Regions from separate parts of the Ureibacillus sp. FSL K6-0165 genome, predicted to be linked through region 1. Evidence: riboswitches for the same ligand, from Rfam matches in the RefSeq annotation. Region 1 holds a riboswitch; the other holds the start of a gene.
The links. Region 1 has a riboswitch for preQ1 ahead of queF (preQ(1) synthase). Riboswitches for the same ligand answer to the same signal wherever they lie in the genome.
Positions count from the first base shown of each region.

Region 1 (9,695 bases):
TAAAGTAAAATATAAGGTGCATCTTCTAACACAATATCCTGAACTTGTTTATAAAGATTATGGCGAACTTCTTGATCATTTTTCGCCACAGCTTCTCTTAATAACTGATCTACTTCAGGATTTGCATAGAATGCACGATTTCCTGCTAAACCATGGTTTTCTGAATCAAACCAATAGTTCATGAACATATATGGATCACCAAAGTCTGGACTCCATACGCCAAGCATCAAATCAAATTCACCTTTATCCATCATTTCACGAGAAGTAGCATAAGCAACTTTATTTAGATTTACTTTCACACCAATTTCCGCTAAATTTGCTTGAATTGTAATCGCTTCTGACTCCCACCATGACTTATTATCAGAATATAGTAATGTCAACTCGAGATTTTCCACTCCTGCTTCTTGCAATAATTGTTTAGCCTTTTCCACATCATGGTTATATTGTTTCACCGATTTGTCATGTCCCCAAAGCCCTTCTGGAATTGGTCCGTGCATTTGAGTCGCAAATCCAAGTTGCACTCCGCTAATTAAACTTTCGTAATCAATTGCATAGTTTAGTGCTTGTCTTACTCGTTTATCTTGTAGCGCAGGATGTCCATTTTTCGTATTGATATATACATAGTCAACTAGTAAACTAGGCTCTTGCAAAATCGTTACATGTTCAACATTTTCTAGCGTATGAATTTGATCTACTGGGATTCCTTCTGCAATATCGATTTCGCCTTTCTCTAACTGCATTCGTTGAACAGATGGATCGTTAATAATTCTGAATAAAACCTTTTTAAAATGAGGTTGAATTTTTGAATGTTCGTTTACCTCTAATGTAATGGACTCTCCTTTTTTCCATTCCGTTAATTTATATGGACCACTACCCATCGTTGCACTAGCTAGATAGTTTTGCCCTAAATCTCCATTTTGGTCATGTTCCATAACTTTCGGGTTTACAATATTTCCGTAGTTAGCTGCAAGAGTTGATAAAAACGGTGGGAATGGTTCAGATAATATAAATTTCACAGTCAATGGATCTTCTACAACAATTTCAGAAACCATACTAAATACACTTGCTGGTCCTTGGTTGATTTTCAATGTTCTCTCAAAGCTAGCTTTCACCGCTTCCGCATCCACTGGTGTCCCATCAGAAAATTTATGACCGTCTTCTAAATAAAAAGTCCAAGTTTTTCCATCTTCACTTACTTCCCATTCTTTTGCAAGTCCAGGTTTAATATTCGTTGTTGCCCCGTCATAATCTACTAATCTTTGATAAACATTATAGACAACTTTCCAAGTTGTATTATCCATCGTGATGGCAGGATCTAAAGATGTAACATCTGCTGGTATTGCAACAACTAGTTGGTCTGAACTAGACTGCGTTCCTTCATTAGTCGCTGTATCTTCTTTCGTTGGTGCATTAGCATTTTCTTGACAAGCTGCAAGTAAGAAGACTAATGCAAACATTAAGAAATTAAACCAATTTTTTCTCATAACATTCCTCCCTAATAAATGTTTCATTCAATTTCTCCGATTTCAGACTTTGGTTTGTATGTTGAGTCCGCTTATGCTGATTAGAAGAAATTTAATAGAGTTTGCTATAATAACTAATCAATTTGTAATAAATATTTAACCTTCGTAATAGAATAGCTTTATCATGATATATGCACTGTAGAACTATTTTATGTTTAATGAGAACTATTCTTTTTCTATCAAATGTAATGAATTGAGAGGGAAAAAATCTTAATAGGAAATATAAATAGATAGAATGTAAAACAATCTTCGAATATATTTAATAGAGTTTTAATTTTTAGGGTGTGTATAAATTGATTAAAGCAATTGTACTTTTTGTATTTGCAGGGTTAGCAGAAATTGGGGGAGGCTATTAATTTGGCAGTGGTTAAGAGAAGATCGTTCCGCTCTATTAGGTTTAATTGGTGGAATTGTCCTATTCCTATATGGAGTCATCGCCACATTCCAATCCTTCCCAAACTTCGGCAAAGTCTACGCAGCTTATGGAGGAGTATTTATTTTTCTTTCAGTGCTTTGGGGATGGAGCATCGATAAGAAAACCCCAGATATTTATGATTGGATTGGAACGGCAATATGCTTAGCTGGTGTTGCGGTCATGTTATTTGCACCGAGAGAATAATGTCTTAATATTTATGTATTTGAACATGAAATTACTTTAGCATTGGTGAAGGGCAACTAGATATTATAGAATAATATAAATTACTTTTACCATTTTATTTTAGGAGGCCGTCATGGAAAACGAATATGTGGTTGGTTGGGGCACATTGGCATTAATAAACGCAGGGCTTGCACAAGGAAAAAATCGCTCTGGATTGAACTGGTTTTTGCTTTCCTTATTATTAGGTCCTGTAGCAACATTGATTTTATTATTTGTTGAAAAGCGTTAAATTTATTGTTTCTTCAAAAGAGGGCGTCATTCGATTTAACATAATTAGAATGAACGCCCAATTATTTTTTATATAGATGTAGAAGCCCCTTACTCCATCAAAAAAGACTGCTTAAATAGCATGGCGCTTAAGCAGTCTTTACGATCAAACTATGATTCCCAAACCTAAAACTAGAAGTACGTAATGTTTTTTTAAACCCCTCTTTTATTTCCCCAAACGAGGGTATGGAGTTGAGGCAGTACTTTCACGTTTTGTAATTCCTCATCTGCCATTACTTTGTTAATGAGACTTTCATATTTTTTCAGTAAGTGGCTAACGAGTTTCGTTTGATCTTTTGTAGTTGTGTCATCATTGCCAACCTGTAAGAAAAATGGAATAGTCGGATATCTTAAATGTACTTTTTTTGCATATTCATAATCTTCCTCATCAAACACAACGACTTTCAATGAAATGTGCTGGTTGCCGTTTCGGGCATTTAGCTTATCTATGATTTCAGTAAGTACAGTAAAATCTGTTTTCATCCCAGAACTTGGCGGTTTTGGGGAAATCGTTAATTCATCGATTTCATACAGCCAATCTTGCCATCTGCTCCCTTGCGTTTCAACGCCAATTCTTATATCATTTTCCTTTAAAATCCGAACTAATGCCTCTAGATGACGAATCAATACAGGATTCCCACCGGAAATGGTAACAAAAGAAAATCCATTTCCTCCTAACCTCTTTAACTCAGTCCAAATCTCTTCCGCCGTCATTTGCTTAATCAAACTTTTGCCGCTGCCGTCCCAAGTAAAGGCAGAATCACACCAGGAACAGGAATAGTCACAACCTGCCGTGCGGACAAACATCGTCTTTTGCCCTATGACCATCCCTTCCCCTTGGATGGTCGGTCCAAAAATCTCGATGACGGCGATTTTACTCATCTTCCATCCACTCCCGTCTAGCTTCTGCATAACTTGTAGGAGTCTCATAGAGTCGAATAAATTCTACCCGCGCATCATCAAAACCTTTCTCCTGCAACGCTTCCGCCAATTTTTCATAAATCCAAACGACCATATTCTCAGCCGTTGTGTTCATCGGGGGCAACGTTTCATTTAAATAGCGATGATCCAAATAGATTTCAATTTTTTCTTTCCATATTTCTTTAAGATCGCCAAAATCAATCACCAATCCCCGATTGTCCGGATAGCCGCTGACGCCCAGTACCACTTTGTACGTATGGCCATGTAGATTTTTACATTTCCCATCATATGCATGTAAATGATGAGCAGCGTCAAAAGTAAACTCCTTGCTGACGAGCACACGCTTCGAGTGATATCTCAATTGGACTCTTTGAATATCTTCATCTAGTTTTTGAAGCTTATCAACAATTCTAAAATCTAACATGTGAAGCACCCTTTCTAGAACGCAAATACTCATCAAGACCTCTTTTTCTCAACTTACATGCTGGACATTCTCCACAGCCATCTGCAATGATTCCGTTATAGCAAGTCAATGTATTGTTTCGTACAAAATCAAGCACACCTAATTTGTCTGCCAGTTCCCATGTTTGTGCTTTCGTTAACCACATGAGCGGCGTATGAATGACAAACGTATCATCCATCGCTAAATTCATTGTTACATTCAACGATTTGATAAAAACATCACGGCAATCAGGATAGCCACTAAAATCCGTTTCACATACGCCTGTTACGATATGCTTTGCTCCTACTTGGCTAGCTAACACCCCTGCAAAGGAAAGGAATAGCAAATTGCGCCCCGGCACAAAGGTAGAAGGAAGCTCGCCATCTTTCCCTTCCTCAACTTCGATATCATCCCGTGTTAGTGCGTTTGGAGCTAGCTGATTTAAAAGGGACATATCAAGAATGTGATGCTTTACCCCTACTTCCTTTGCGATTTCCTTTGCACATTCAATTTCCAATCGATGTCTTTGACCATAATCAAACGTCACAGCTTCCACTTCTTTAAACTGTTCTTTTGCCCAAAACAAACATGTCGTGCTGTCTTGTCCACCACTAAATACGACGATTGCTTTTTCTTCTTTTAATATCATCATTAAAGACACTCCTTCATAAAGAAAAAAACAGCATCCTAAGAAGGAAATGCTGTTTCTTCTTAGTTTTTTATAGAGGGTAGCTAAGAACCTCTGTTATTCAATTTATCGATTATCCACTTTTTCTGGATATAAATCATGATTCATTAAACGGTAATTTGCCATTTCTTCATATTTCGTTCCAGGTCTTCCGTAGTTGCACCATGGATCGATTGAAATTCCCCCGCGCGGAGTAAATTTCCCCCACACTTCAATATATCTTGGATCTAATAATTCAATTAAATCATTCATAATGATATTTACGCAGTCTTCATGAAAATCTCCATGATTTCGAAAACTGAATAAATATAATTTCAGCGATTTGCTTTCCACCAATTTTTTATCCGGAATATAAGAAATATAAATCGTTGCAAAATCCGGCTGCTGTGTAAGCGGACAAAGACTAGTAAATTCAGGACAATTGAATTTTACAAAATAATCCCGATTGACATGTAAATTATCCACTGCTTCCAATACTTCTGGCGCATATTTTGTTGGATATGACGTCTTTTGATTACCGAGCAGCGTCAAATCCTTTAAACCATCTTCTAATTTGCGACTAGACATAAAAAAACCTCCTTGCAAAATGTTTCCCAACATTTTCAAGAGAGGTAAACCCAATTCATTCTATTAAAACTGATGAAATATTATTGTTTCATAGTTTTTTATAGAGGGTTATGCTATGAACCTCTCCCGTTCTAGTCGGGTATTCAACTTTACTTAGTAATATTATAGAATATAGTGAAAAAGGTCAAATTTTTTTAGAAAGTTTATTAAAAAAGCAATGAGATAATCAATGGATTGCCATTTCAAATCTCAATTATCCCACCACTGATTCGCTTAAAGCCGCGCAATTTCCCTAGCTCCTCCACAAAACGGAGGCATGCAAGATCTTTCGCTTTTGCTTCAATCATAATATCTGCAGATTTTCCGAAATCCTTTAAGGCTTTAATTAATGGAAAAGCAAAATCCATATCAACATAATCCGCATGTGCCCGTAACATTTTTTCAGATTTTGGTGATGATAAATGAAATTTCGGAACTTTCCCTGTATGTTCCCAAGTCGCAAAAATCCTTGGCAACAACTCTTCTAATTCACAGTCTCCTTTATTTACTATATAGTGATGGTAATCAAATACAAAAGGTACTTTTAATTTTTCACAAATGGCTAATGTCTCTTCTGCTGTATAGGTTTTATCATCATTTTCCAAAGTCGTTTGCATGCGAATTGTTGAATCTAATTTTTGGAAGTTTTGATAAAATCGGGAAATAGATGCATCTTTATCCCCGTAAGCTCCTCCTACATGGATATTTAACATTGCCTCTTTTTCTAGCCCCATTGCTTGCAACATTTTAAAATGATAGGTCATATCCACAATGGCATTGTTTGTCACATGAGCTTGTTTACTTGTGAATAAAGTAAACTGTCCTGGGTGAAAGCTGACCCGCATTCCATAATTTCGAACCATTTCTCCGATTTCTTTAAAAAGATGTTCAAACGGGGAGATAAACTCCCAATCCACTTCCGGATGTGCAGCTAATGGAATGAGAGATGAAGACATTCGGTACACTAGTATTCCGTGGGCAATATTGTAATGGAGAATGCGAATTGTATTTTTTAAATTTCGCTCCGTGATGGTTAATAATTTCTCGGCTCTACTTGTTTCATCGAGTTTTTTCCAGTTGGTAAAAGTAATTGTATGTGAAGGAGACGCTTCCCACAATGGGAGTGCCATTGAAACATAACCAAATCGAAGTATCATCTGTACACCATCCTAAAAAAGAATGATGAGGATAGTGTTTGTCAATGGAGAACGATACATACATCATAAAGGAGGATTATGAAATCTGACAATAGTGATTACCCCACTATTTCTTTTCGTTTCTATAAATTCCATTCGAGATACTTCCAATCATTGACGAAATGAGATGAGGAAAGTTTGAAAAAATTATCCCATTCCATAATTTTATTTAAATCGTTGCAATAAATTCAATTTGAACAATTGATTTTGAATAATAACTAGAATTACTAATAATTCTCTAAAAAAATCTTGTATTGATTACCTATGAAATTTTTTAATAATACCATCTTCTCTTTTGTATCTATTACTTCAAATGGAATAAATACTTCATGCTTTTTTAATTTAAATGTTCTCATTTGCCCGATATCAAAATTTAAAATCTTTTGTATCTCCTTTTGAATGATTTTTCCTTTCGCAGATTCAGGATTTCCAGGATCAACATGCAAAATTAAACAACGATATCTTTTATCACCATTCAAAGTTGCAAATTTTTTAGAAGCACCTCTAATGGTAATTGGTTTATATCCTAATGATAAACTCTTATTAGCAATTGTACATTCGATAAAACCTAAGCTATTTAAGTATTTATGTAGTTCACCAAATACGAGTAATTCTTTCATTATTTTCCGCTCCATTAAATTTTTATTTTTTATGATAAATCAATTGAACAACTCCCGATGGAAACGTCTTTGCTTCTACAAGTTTTAGTGCTACTCTATGTTGAATATCAATAAACAATGGTTTCCCCGCTCCTAGAATAATTGGATGGACTGATAAACGATATTCGTCAACTAAATCATGATTAACAAATGTTGTAATGAGACTGGCTCCACCATATAACCAAATATCTTTCCCAGGTTTATTTTTTAATTTATTTACTTCTTCTACTACATTGCCGTTGATGTAAATAGCCTTCCCATCAGCACTTTGTTGTGTTCTAGAAAACACATATTTCTCTTTACTTTCGATTATTTCCCACATTTCTATTTCTTCTGCGCTTGCATTTTCTCCAGGTGAATATTGTCCCCACAATTCATAACTTTTTCTTCCGTAAAAAATCGTATCGATTTGATGGAGAAATTCCGTAAAGTTCATTTCTGGTTCCATAATGCACCAATCGATTTCCCCATTCTTCCCTTCTATAAAGCCATCCAACGTCACTGCTAAATCTAGTATAATCTTTCTTTGGTTTTGCATCGTTTTCCCTCTCTTCCTTAGATTTTCGATTGGAAAACTACTATATCATACGCTTGAACTTTATTGTCAAATATCTCCTTGATAGTGACAAAATCTTATGTTAGCATGATTGATTTTTCTAAGATTTGACGAATGATCCTCGTTGAAGTTTCATTTTCATCTAGACAAAACTTACAGTTGGACTAAAGAAGACAAAAGGCAAAAAGCGAATTGGAATCACTCCAATCCGCCTTAAATAAATTGCCATAATACCTCATTAAATCGATCCCGTTCTTCCCAAAACGTTCCATGGCCGCTATATTGGAAAGGAACGACCTTCGAATTTGATATGAGTTCATTGAGTTCTTGAGCTTGTGCAAAAGGGATTACTTTATCATGTATTCCATGAATGATTAACGTAGGCACATGAATTTTTGAAAGATCCGCATATAAATTTTCATCTCTTAAAGTATTAATGATTGCAATTGTCGACCAACTTGCTGCATCCAATCCCATTTTCATAAACCAATCAGAAAATTCTTTTGTAATATATTGGAAGAAAAATCCGTCGATTACTTTTTGCATCATTTTCGGTCGATCATTATATGCTAGTTGAAGAAAACTTTGTGCAGTCTCTTGTGTAAAGCCGATTGGAGCTGCACTCGCAACAAGAATTAATTTCGATACACCAAAACCATGATGACGAGACATATAACGTATTGCAATAGCTCCGCCAGTAGAATGGCCTACTAATGCAAAATTGTTTAATTTTAGAGCATCCACAACTGCACGAACATCATCAGCTAACCTGTTGTAACAATATCCTTCAAAAGGTCTATCCGATTTTCCGAAACCTCTCCAATCAATACCGATACAACGATATCCTAACATCGGCAAGACGTTATACTGATATTCAAACTGATTATGATTTAAAGGCCAACCGTGTAAAAACACAATGGTTTTCTTTCCATGAGGATTAATATCTTCCACATATAATTTTACACCCGAATCAACAGTAACAAAATAGCCCATGCATACCCTCCCGTAATTCAGTCTCGGAATAGGATATTCAGGGCTGAAAATATAGGTGAATCTCTTAGAAAGTAAAGAAACAATTTTATTTTATGCTCGCAAAATTTTTTCCATCGCTTTTCCTTTTGCCAATTCATCGATAAGTTTATCCAAATAACGAATTTCCTGCATCAAAGGTTCTTCAATCTCTTCTACCCGCACTCCACAAATAACACCTTTGATGAGTTTACGATTAGCATTTAACTGAGGAGCTTCATTAAAGAATGTTTCAAAATCTGACTCTTTTTCTATTTGCGCCTCTAATTCTTCTTGGCTATATCCAGTTAACCAACGAATAATTTCATCTACTTCTTCTTTTGTACGACCTTTTTTCTCTGCTTTCTGAATATAAAGAGGATATACACTTGAAAATTTCATCTTATAAATCCGATTGTTTTTCATCACATGCTACTCCTTTTCTTCAGGCGAAATATTTTTTTCATTATATCGAAGTTCGAAATGAATAAACAGCCGCAACTTCCATACAGTTAGTTCCAACAAATTATTCCAATCAAATACCCTAAAACTGCTAAACCAATTCCTCCACCGTAAGTGATTATTATGTACAAAAGAAAATGCTTTTTATTCTTTAAATAAAATTGAATGAGTTCTAATTTCAATGTTGAAAAGGTTGTAAATGCCCCAAGAAATCCTGTCCCTAAAAGTAAGAGCAAGGTTTCATTTGCTTTTGCACCCGTGATGATGCCTAATAGAAACGCTCCTAATAAATTTACAGTCATTGTTCCAAAGGGCAGTGACTCTTGTTTATTTAAAACTTTAGCAATGGCAAATCGAGAGATAGCGCCTAGAAAACCCCCAATTCCCACGTATACGAAATGCATCAACAAGTCGAATCAACCTCCTTACTGCCTTTAAAACCTAATCGGCTCATAACCAATCCACCGATAATACTTACTAAAACATAAAGCACTCCTAACAAATAATGCTGATTCTCAAACAACTCAATCGTTTCGACGCTCAATGTAGAAAAAGTTGTAAATGAACCGACATACCCTGTACTAATTGCAGTTGCTATGATTGGCGATACAGAAATTCTGTTGAATAATGATGTAGTCAACCAAGCTAATAAATAACTTCCAACTAAGTTGACGATAAGTGTAGCCCAAGGAAACACGCTATTAGTCAT
Region 1 is NZ_JBBOQS010000001.1:1,313,416-1,323,110, reverse strand. Features, by position in the region: gene NST00_RS06580 (ABC transporter substrate-binding protein) at 1-1,484, opposite strand, end outside; partial or broken gene NST00_RS06575 (YnfA family protein) at 1,817-2,142, shown strand; gene NST00_RS06570 (hypothetical protein) at 2,255-2,410, shown strand; gene queE (7-carboxy-7-deazaguanine synthase QueE) at 2,602-3,330, opposite strand; gene queD (6-carboxytetrahydropterin synthase QueD) at 3,323-3,793, opposite strand; gene queC (7-cyano-7-deazaguanine synthase QueC) at 3,780-4,460, opposite strand; PreQ1 riboswitch class I at 4,517-4,560, opposite strand; gene queF (preQ(1) synthase) at 4,566-5,066, opposite strand; PreQ1 riboswitch class I at 5,151-5,196, opposite strand; gene uvsE (UV DNA damage repair endonuclease UvsE) at 5,309-6,262, opposite strand; gene NST00_RS06540 (hypothetical protein) at 6,529-6,921, opposite strand; gene NST00_RS06535 (dihydrofolate reductase family protein) at 6,944-7,498, opposite strand; gene NST00_RS06530 (alpha/beta fold hydrolase) at 7,730-8,509, opposite strand; gene NST00_RS06525 (DUF2200 domain-containing protein) at 8,600-8,950, opposite strand; gene NST00_RS06520 (fluoride efflux transporter FluC) at 9,037-9,390, opposite strand; gene NST00_RS06515 (fluoride efflux transporter FluC) at 9,390-9,695, opposite strand, start outside.

Region 2 (9,695 bases), 1.2 Mb from region 1:
TATTGGGCGATTAAAGCCCCCGCTAACGCTACTAACCCATTCGATAATCCAACACCTAAAATAATTAAAGTGTCCGTATTCGCAGAAAAACTGCGAATCATTCGTTTGTTATCCCCCGTAGCACGAATCGCTAGACCAATCTCTGTTTTGAGGAACCAATCCACTATGAACTTAATTGCTGTTGTAAGAATTATCATGACAAAAAGTATTTCCCAAGTTTGTGGAAGATTTTTTACTCCTAAACTCGTCAAAATGTTATTGAAAAATGCATCAATCCCTAAATGTTCCCAGAAAGAATAAATTTTAGTGAAGATTGTTTCACTATTTAGTAGAGGAACGTTCGGAAGGCTCGTTGCATTTTCACTTGAGAAGCCCATAATTCGCAGGTTTACGGAATAGAGGCCAATCATCATAATGATCCCGGCAAGGAGCGGATTAATGTTTCCTTTTGTATGGAGCAAACCAGTGATACATCCTGCAATAAATCCTACGACAATCGCTGCTAACGTAGCTAATATTGGGTGATAACCTAAAACAATCATTGTTGCAGCTGTAGCCGCACCCGAAACAAAGCTACCATCTACCGTCAAGTCTGGAAAATCTAACACTCGGAATGTTAGATACACTCCGAGTGCCATTATTGCGTAGATGATTCCTTGCTCAACTGCACCGAACATTGCTGTAAACATATTGAATCATCTCTCCTAACATGTTGAAAATATTTTATTGTTGTGTTTCGACAAGCTCAGCTTCCCACTCGTCTTTCACTTCAAGACCAAGTTTCTCAATTGCATCTTTATTCATTACTAATTTCAATGTATTTGGATATTCTGCTGGAATATCTGCAGGTGTCGCTTCACCTTTTAAGATTTTTGCAGCCATTTCACCAGCTTGATATCCGATATCGTAATACTCGAAACCAAATGCCAACAATCCGCCGCGTCTTACAGAGTCAAATTCACCAACAACAAGCGGTAGTTTATTGCTATCTGCTACTTGAATAATAGATTCTAGAGCGGATACGACTGTGTTATCTGTAATGATATAAAATGCATCAACTTTTCCGATTAAAGATTCTGCAGCTTGTTTGATCTCTGAACTTTGAGATACAGTAGCACCTTCTACTTTTAAACCTAATGAATCAGCAATCTCTTTCACTTGGTTTACTTGAGCTACTGAGTTTTGTTCACCTGCGTTGTAAACCATTCCGATTGATTTAACGTCTAAAGCGTCTTTCATGAATTCTACCGTTGTTTTAATTGCTTCTGGGTGCAAGTCAATCGTACCAGTAACGTTTGCACCAGGTGATTCAATCGAATCAATTAATTGAGCTGCAACCGGATCTGTTACAGATGTAAAAACAATTGGAATTTCAGTTGTTACATTTTTAGCAGCTTGTGCAGATGGAGTGGAGTTGGCGAAAATCAAATCTACTCCTGCACTTGCTAAGTTTTGTGCAATTTGCGTATTCAAACTATTATCGTTTTGTGCAATTTGATAATCATATTTAACATTTAAACCAGCATCTTTCAATGCATCTTGGAATCCTTGATATGCAGCGTTTAAAGATGGATGTTCAACAATTTGTGTTACACCAATCTTATAATTTTTTACTTCTTCTGTTGTTTCGTTTTCTGTGTTGTTTTCGCTCGATTCAGATGTATCATTACCGCCGCCGCCACAAGCAGCTAGAAGCAACACTAAACCAAAGAGCAAAAATGATAGTTTTTTCATGCTACTTTTCATACAAATTTCCCCCACTATCCTTCGAAAAATTACTAACAATTTCGAATAAAAAATATTTTCGCTTTATTCAAATAAAGCTAGAGTTTAACGATATATTACATTCTCATAGTTCAAGAGTCAATAACATTAGGAATGTTCTGAATTTAAGAAAATTCTTTTTATTACTTTAGTAATATTAATTTATCGCTTTAAATCGCTAAATTACGAGGATTTTCTAGAATAAATTGTTTTTTTGAAATAATGAATATTTTGTGACAAAGTTGTGAACTTTATTTTGTTGTACGAAATCTTCCCTTTATCATCGTTAATTTTTTCCAAAGCTAAATTTGATTTTCTTTTTGTTTATGATAGAATTATATTTTGTGTGCTTATCACACCGTGGTTCGCGAAATCCCACGATAAAAAACTAAGGAGTGAAAATTTAATGAAAACAAAATTTATGGCAATGTCCGCAATCATAGCTGCACTTTATATTGCGGTAACGTATACGCTATCATTTTTAAGCTTTGGCGATATTCAATTTCGCATCGCTGAAATCTTTAACCACCTAATTGCCTTTAACCCTCGCTATATGCTAGGTGTTGTATTAGGCGTATTTATATCAAACTTATTTTCACCTCTAGGCTGGTTTGATTTAGTCTTCGGAGTAGCCCACTCCGTTATTTGCTTAACGATTCTTATCATCGTTAGCAAATATGTGAAAAACATCGCCTATCGTATGTTGATTAACTCATTTGTCTTCACATTCATGATGTGGATTATCGCTTTAGAATTAAAGTTAGCGTTAGAGCTTCCCTTCTGGCTTTCGTGGTTAACTACAGCCATTGGTGAAGCGGTTGTTTTACTAATCGGTATTCCAATTATGCAATTGCTAGATAAACGATTAAATTTCAAAAATTTAATCGATCAATAATATAAAACTAGTAGCACAGACTAATGTACAGTCTGTGCTATTTTTTTATACTAGGATTAAAAACGAACGAACTCTTTTGGATTTGATGGATTTTTACAATCAGTAATTATTTTTTTGAATTTAGCAATTTATCAATTCGAAAATACTTATTTATTCGAATAACATTTTCCTTCCCGAATTTACCGAAAATTATTGACATTCATACAATTTCGGAATAAAATATACTGCAATCAAACGTGGCGGAGAAAGGTTGTGGAAGCACAATCACCGCACCGGTAGCTTAGTTGAGCAGAGTCTGAGTTTAGTTGAGAATAGCCGAGCAAAATTGATGAGTAAGGAAAAGTAGCGAAATGTGTAATGCGATAGAGAGCTAGTGGTTGGTGGAAACTAGTGCATTCCTTTTCGTGAATGGGCCTTACGAGAGCAACTGCGCAAGTGGTTGACGTCTTTCCCGCGTTATTGGGAAGTGTTCACGACAGTGAGCACACCGAGGTGGAAGTCATAACTGCTTCAATAGAGGTGGCAACGCGGCAGCAAGGTCGTCCTCTGCAAATGGGTTTTCATGCCCTTTTGCAGAGGTTTTTTTATTTCTCCCACCGGCTATTCTATCTAAACTTCAAATTTTAAATTTGGAGGATGATAGAATGAACATTCATGTTTTTACAAAACGTGTTCAAGAAAAAGAAAACTTATCTTATGACGATATGATTCAAGCGGCAGAAATCATCTTTAACGAGGAAACACCAAAAGAAGCAATTGCTGAATTTTTAGTAGCACTTCATGAAAAAGGTGAAACAGCGGAGGAAATTGCCGCACTTTCCATCGTGATGAAATCCAATGCCATTCATTTCCCTGTCACAAAAGGTACTTATATCGATATTTGCGGTACTGGGGGCGACGGTCTGAAAACTTTCAACATCAGTACAACTTCTGCCTTTGTATTAGCAAGCAGCTTTGTGAAAGTCGCAAAACATGGCAATCGGAAAATTTCTAGTTCTTCTGGAAGTGCCGATGTCCTACAAGCACTAGGCATTCATACAGATTTTACTGTCCATGAGTCCGTACAGTTATTGGAACAAGAAGGAATCACTTTTCTATATGCCCCGGCCGTTCATCCAAAACTGAAACGCATCGGTGAAGTTCGTCGAGCAATTGGTAAGCCAACCATTTTCAACTTAGTTGGCCCCTTAACAAATCCTGTTGACTTAGAGGTTCAACTAGTCGGCATTAATCGTCCAGATTTCGTGGAGGAATATGCAAAAGTATTAAGTATTTTAGGGAGAAAGCGAGCTATCGTTATTTCAGGATCACAAGGCATGGATGAAGCTTCTCTCGACCACCGAAACCGTTCTGCCCTGTTGGAAAATGGCGAAATTAAACCTTTCACCATCAACATTGAAGAACTGGGTTTACAACCTGCATCGATATCACACCTCCGTGGTGGTACACCGGAAGAAAATGCTGAAATATTAAAAGAATTATTGAAAGGAAAACGCTCGCCATACTATGATGCAGTCGTTTTAAATTCAGCTCTCGGTTTCTTCGCATACGGCATTGCCGAAACATTGAAGGAAGGTGTTTCCATGGCTCGTGATGCCATCGAATCCGGTCGTGCTTATAAGAAACTAGAAGCAGTGATTGAATTTAGCCAAAACACAATAAAGGAGCAAGCAATTTAATGACGATTTTAGATATGATAATTGAACATAAAAAAGCGATTCTTTCAAAATTGAAAGAATCAAAGCCCCAATGGGACATTCCTTTAAAAAAACGGCCATCATTGTACGATGCATTACGAAAATCTAACACTCTTCAAATTATTGCAGAAATGAAGCGAGCCTCCCCTTCTAAAGGCATCATAAATGAGAACGCCGACCCAGTAAAACAAGCAAAACGATATGCACAAGCTGGTGCAGCATGCATCTCTGTTTTAACGGAAGAAAAGTTTTTCAAAGGATCTTTTGAAGACTTGGCCAGCATTGCAAATCATGTGGATACTCCAATTTTAAATAAAGATTTCATCATCGATAAAGCTCAAATCGATTATGCACTTCATGCTGGTGCATCGGTCATTCTTCTGATCGTCGCTGCATTAGATGATGAAACATTATCAGAATTGTATGAGTACGCAATCAGTTTAGGATTGGAGGTACTTGTTGAAGTACACAGCGAGGAAGAACTGAAACGAGCCCTTTGCCTTCATCCAAAATTGATTGGCGTCAATAACAGAGATTTAAAAACATTCCAAGTAGACTTGGCTCAAACTGAAAAGTTGGCAGAAACAATCAATCGAATTGATAACATTGCCTTTATTAGTGAAAGCGGCATTTTTGAAACAGTGGATGCCGAACGTGTTGCTAAAGCGGGAGCTCGTGGAATTCTTGTCGGCGAATCGTTGATGAGAAGCGGCAATGTGGAAGAGACATTAAAATCTTTCCAAATAAAACTTCCTCCCTTAAGGATGTAGAGCGATGACAAAAGTGAAAATTTGCGGATTAAAAGAAAAAGTTCACGTGCATTGTGCAGTTGCTGCAGGAGCGAATTTTTTAGGCTTTGTGTTTGCGCCAAGCAAAAGACAAATTTCCATCAGAAAGGCCTGTGAACTTTCACAAATAGTACCGAAACATGTGAAAAAAGTTGGTGTATTTGTCAATCCGACAGAAGATGAAGTGAAAGAAGCTTTTGAAAAAGTACCACTCGATTTCATTCAATATCATGGCAATGAAGAACCAACTTTTATCGAAAAACTAGGACTCCCTTCTATCAAAGCTTTTTCCATCCGCGAGCTTAGCGATGTTGAAAAAGCTAGCAAGTACAACGTAGATTACTATTTATTCGATGCTCCCGGAACAGATTTCGCTGGCGGGAGTGGTAAAGCATTTGATTGGTCTTTACTTGATCAACTTTCCATCCCTAAAGAGAAAGTAATACTTGCAGGAGGACTGAATGCTTTGAACGTGCAGCAGGCGATTGCAGCGGTACACCCTTTCGCTGTAGATGTTTCAAGCGGCGTTGAGCAAGATGGAAAGAAAAATTGTGAACTGATTCAATCATTCATCCAAGCAGCAACAACTTTACAATAAACGGTTAAAGGAGCTAAATGACATGACGAAAGTAAAAGGCAAGTTCGGTCGTTTTGGCGGTCAATTTGTTCCGGAAACATTAATGACAGCCTTACTGGAACTTGAAGAAGCTTATGAACAATATAAACATGATGAGTCTTTCCAACAGGAACTTCACTACTATTTAAAAAATTACGTTGGCAGAGAAACGCCCCTTTACTTTGCAGAACGACTTACTGAGCATTGTGGCGGCGCAAAAATTTATTTAAAACGAGAAGATTTAAATCACACAGGAGCCCACAAAATTAACAACGCTCTTGGCCAGGCATTGCTTGCAAAACGGATGGGCAAAATAAAAATTGTTGCCGAAACAGGAGCTGGTCAACATGGTGTCGCAACTGCAACTGCCTGCGCCCTACTCAACATGGAATGCATCGTCTTCATGGGAGCAGAAGATGTAAAGCGTCAAGCATTGAACGTATTCCGCATGGAACTTTTAGGTACAAAAGTGGTGGCTGTCGATAAAGGCTCAAGAACATTAAAAGATGCGGTCAACGAAGCGTTGCGTTACTGGGCGACAAATGTAGAAACAACCCATTACATTTTAGGCTCTGCCATGGGGCCACACCCCTTCCCTACAATTGTCCGCGACTTCCAACGGGTCATTGGCGATGAAACGAAAAAACAAATTATCGGAAAGGAAAACCGACTGCCTGATGCTGTTGTTGCTTGCATCGGAGGTGGCAGCAACTCCATTGGTATGTTCTATCCTTTCGTTGAAAATCAAGAGGTTGCTCTATACGGTGTGGAAGCTGCCGGAAAAGGCTTTGAAACCGGAAAACATGCAGCTGCTATTAACGGTGGAAAAACGGGTGTATTGCATGGCGCTTATATGTACTTATTGCAAGATGATGACGGATTTGTACAAGAAGCTCACTCCATTTCCGCAGGGCTTGACTATCCGGGAGTCGGCCCAGAACATTGCTATTTGTATGAAACTGGCCGCGCCCAATATGTCATGGCAACTGATGAAGAAGCGCTTGCGGCGGTTAAACTTCTTTGCCAAACAGAAGGGATTCTCCCTGCTTTAGAGAGCGCCCATGCCGTTTATTATGCTACTGAACTTGCAAAAACAATGAACCAAGATCAGATTATTGTCGTTTGTTTATCCGGCCGTGGAGATAAAGACGTTCATACAATTTTTGATGCCCTTGGAGGTGACTTATCATGAGCCAATTAACTGAAGCAATTGTAGAAGCAACTCGCCTAGGCCATAAAGCTTTTATTCCTTACATAATGGCTGGCGATGGCGGGCTTGATACGTTGAAACCGACGATTTTGAAATTGCAACAACTAGGAGTCACTGCGATTGAAGTGGGCATCCCCTTCACCGACCCTGTAGCGGATGGACCGACGATTGAAGAGGCTGCTGTAAGAGCATTAGCAAAGGGCACAACATTACGAAAAGTACTTGAAACTCTTGCCTCTTTCGCAGATGAAATTACCGTTCCATTAGTGGCAATGACCTATTTAAACCCGATTTTAGCCTACGGAATCGATGCATTTGCAAAAGATGCTTATGAGGCAGGCATTCGCGGCGTCATTATTCCAGATATGCCACTAGAAGAAAGTACTATCGTTCACCCTTCACTTAAGGCATATGGCGTTGACTTAGTTCAGCTTGTTTCATTGACAAGTACGCCAGAGCGAATTGAAAAGCTTACAAAAGCAAGCGAAGGATTTATTTATGCGGTGACAGTTAATGGAATCACTGGTGCTCGCTCCACTTTCGAAGGCGACTTAGAAAGCCACTTTAAAAAAATTCAAAGCTATACAGATACGCCTGTTTTAGCAGGGTTCGGCATTTCCACCCCTGAACAGGTTAAACAATTCGGCACCTTTACAAGCGGTGTTATTGTCGGCAGTAAAATCGTTGACAGTTTAGCAAAAGATGATTGGGATACAATTGAAAGTCTTGTGAAAGCTTCGAAGGTACAGATTTTGTGAACATATTGACTGTTTTTGTGACAAAATCAACACTTTGAAAAAGGAGTTGTAAATCTTGAGCAAAACTTTAATTAAAAATGGTTACTATGGAGATTTTGGTGGCAGCTTTGTTCCAGATGAGGTACAAAAAGTGCTCGACCGAATTGCAGAAGAATTTGCGAAAGTTAAAGACGAACTAACTTTCAATGAAGAACTAAACTATTACTTAAAAGAATATGCTGGCCGTGAAACTCCCCTTTACTTTGCTAAAAATTTAACGGAAAAATTGGGCGGAGCGAAAATTTATTTAAAGCGGGAAGATTTGAACCATACAGGATCCCATAAATTGAACAACGTGTTAGGTCAAATATTGCTTGCTAAACGCATGGGGGCAAAAAGAATTATTGCAGAAACGGGAGCTGGACAACACGGAGTTGCCACTGCGACAGCTGCTGCGATGTTCGGAATGGAATGCACGATTTACATGGGCGCAAAGGACACGAAACGCCAAGCTTTAAATGTGTTCCGCATGGAGCTTCTCGGTGCTCAAGTAGTAGCGGTGGATAAAGGAAACGGCTTATTAAAAGAAGCGGTAGATGAAGCCTTCCTTGATTTAGTTAATAACTATGAAAATACTTTCTATTTGCTAGGCTCTGCTGTAGGCCCTACTCCATATCCTGAAATTGTGGAACATTTCCAATCAGTGATTAGCCGTGAAAGCCGCGCTCAACATTTAGAAAGAGAAGGCAAACTTCCAACAGCTATTATCGCTGCTGTCGGTGGGGGCAGCAATGCAGCTGGTGCTTTCTCCCATTATATTAATGATGAAAATGTGCGCTTAATCGGTGTGGAACCTGCAGGCGCTGCAACCCTTACGAAAGGTTCTCCCGGCATCCTTCACGGCTTTAAAAGCTATGTCCTTCAAGATGAAGAAGGCAACTTGCTCGATACAAATTCCATCGCTGCCGGTTTAGATTATCAAGGGGTTGGCCCACTACACGCCTACTTGCATGAAACAGGCCGCGGCGAGTATGTTGCGGTCACAAACGAAGAAGTATTAGAAGCATTCCAAACGTTATCCAAAACAGAAGGTATTATTCCAGCTCTTGAAAGCTCTCACGCCGTTGCCTATGCTCTGAAATTGGCACCTACTTTATCACCTGAAGATAGCATTATCGTTAATATTTCTGGCCGTGGTGATAAAGATGTACAACAAGTATTTGAATTGCTGAAAAAATAAGGGGATGTTCGAATTCGAACTCCCCTTTTCTTATGCAATTTTTTCGTTAAGAAAAGTCGCAAAGTTTCGGAACTTCTAACTGTCCTTTTTCTTTACGTATCATATATAAATAAAATCCCTTTTACGTGTTATAGTGTCGTTTTGCTTTTAATGCCCCCACCGATTTTATCAAGCATATCGATTGTCATTGTCGTTAAATCATAAGCTGCCTTGAATCCCCAGTCAGCTATCGCTCTGGAAGAATCGATGGAATTTGGCCAACTTTCCGCAATACTTTGCCGCACCGGATCGACGTCATATTTAATTTCAAAATGAGGAATATGTTTTTTGATTTCCGCTGCAATCTCTGATGGATCGAAGCTCATTGCGGAGATATTATAGGCATTGCGAACAGTTAGTTTGGTAGGATCTGCTTCCATTAAATCCACAATCGCGTTCAATGCATCAGGCATATACATCATATCCATATATGTTCCTTCTGCAATATAAGAAGTATAACTTCCCTCATTTACCGCTTTATGATAAATTTCCACCGCATAATCCGTCGTTCCTCCTCCAGGTGGTGTTCCTGGTGAAATTAAACCTGGGAATCGAAGACCTCTTACATCAACACCGTAGCGTAAGTGATAATAATCGCATAGCAATTCTCCTGCTACTTTATTCACACCATACATGGTCGTCGGCCGTTGCAATGTTTCTTGCGGTGTATCGATTTTCGGAGTAGTTGGTCCAAAGACTGCAATAGAAC
Region 2 is NZ_JBBOQS010000001.1:140,889-150,583, forward strand. Features, by position in the region: gene NST00_RS00675 (ABC transporter permease) at 1-689, opposite strand, end outside; gene NST00_RS00680 (ABC transporter substrate-binding protein) at 724-1,746, opposite strand; PreQ1 riboswitch class I at 2,119-2,162, shown strand; gene NST00_RS00685 (QueT transporter family protein) at 2,171-2,659, shown strand; T-box leader at 2,979-3,209, shown strand; gene trpD (anthranilate phosphoribosyltransferase) at 3,304-4,338, shown strand; gene trpC (indole-3-glycerol phosphate synthase TrpC) at 4,338-5,126, shown strand; gene NST00_RS00700 (phosphoribosylanthranilate isomerase) at 5,131-5,742, shown strand; gene trpB (tryptophan synthase subunit beta) at 5,765-6,952, shown strand; gene trpA (tryptophan synthase subunit alpha) at 6,949-7,728, shown strand; gene trpB (tryptophan synthase subunit beta) at 7,784-8,947, shown strand; gene NST00_RS00720 (NAD-dependent epimerase/dehydratase family protein) at 9,076-9,695, opposite strand, start outside.
Region 2: it holds a riboswitch for preQ1, as region 1 does, so the genes downstream of both, NST00_RS00685 (QueT transporter family protein) here and queF (preQ(1) synthase) in region 1, are expected to answer to the same signal.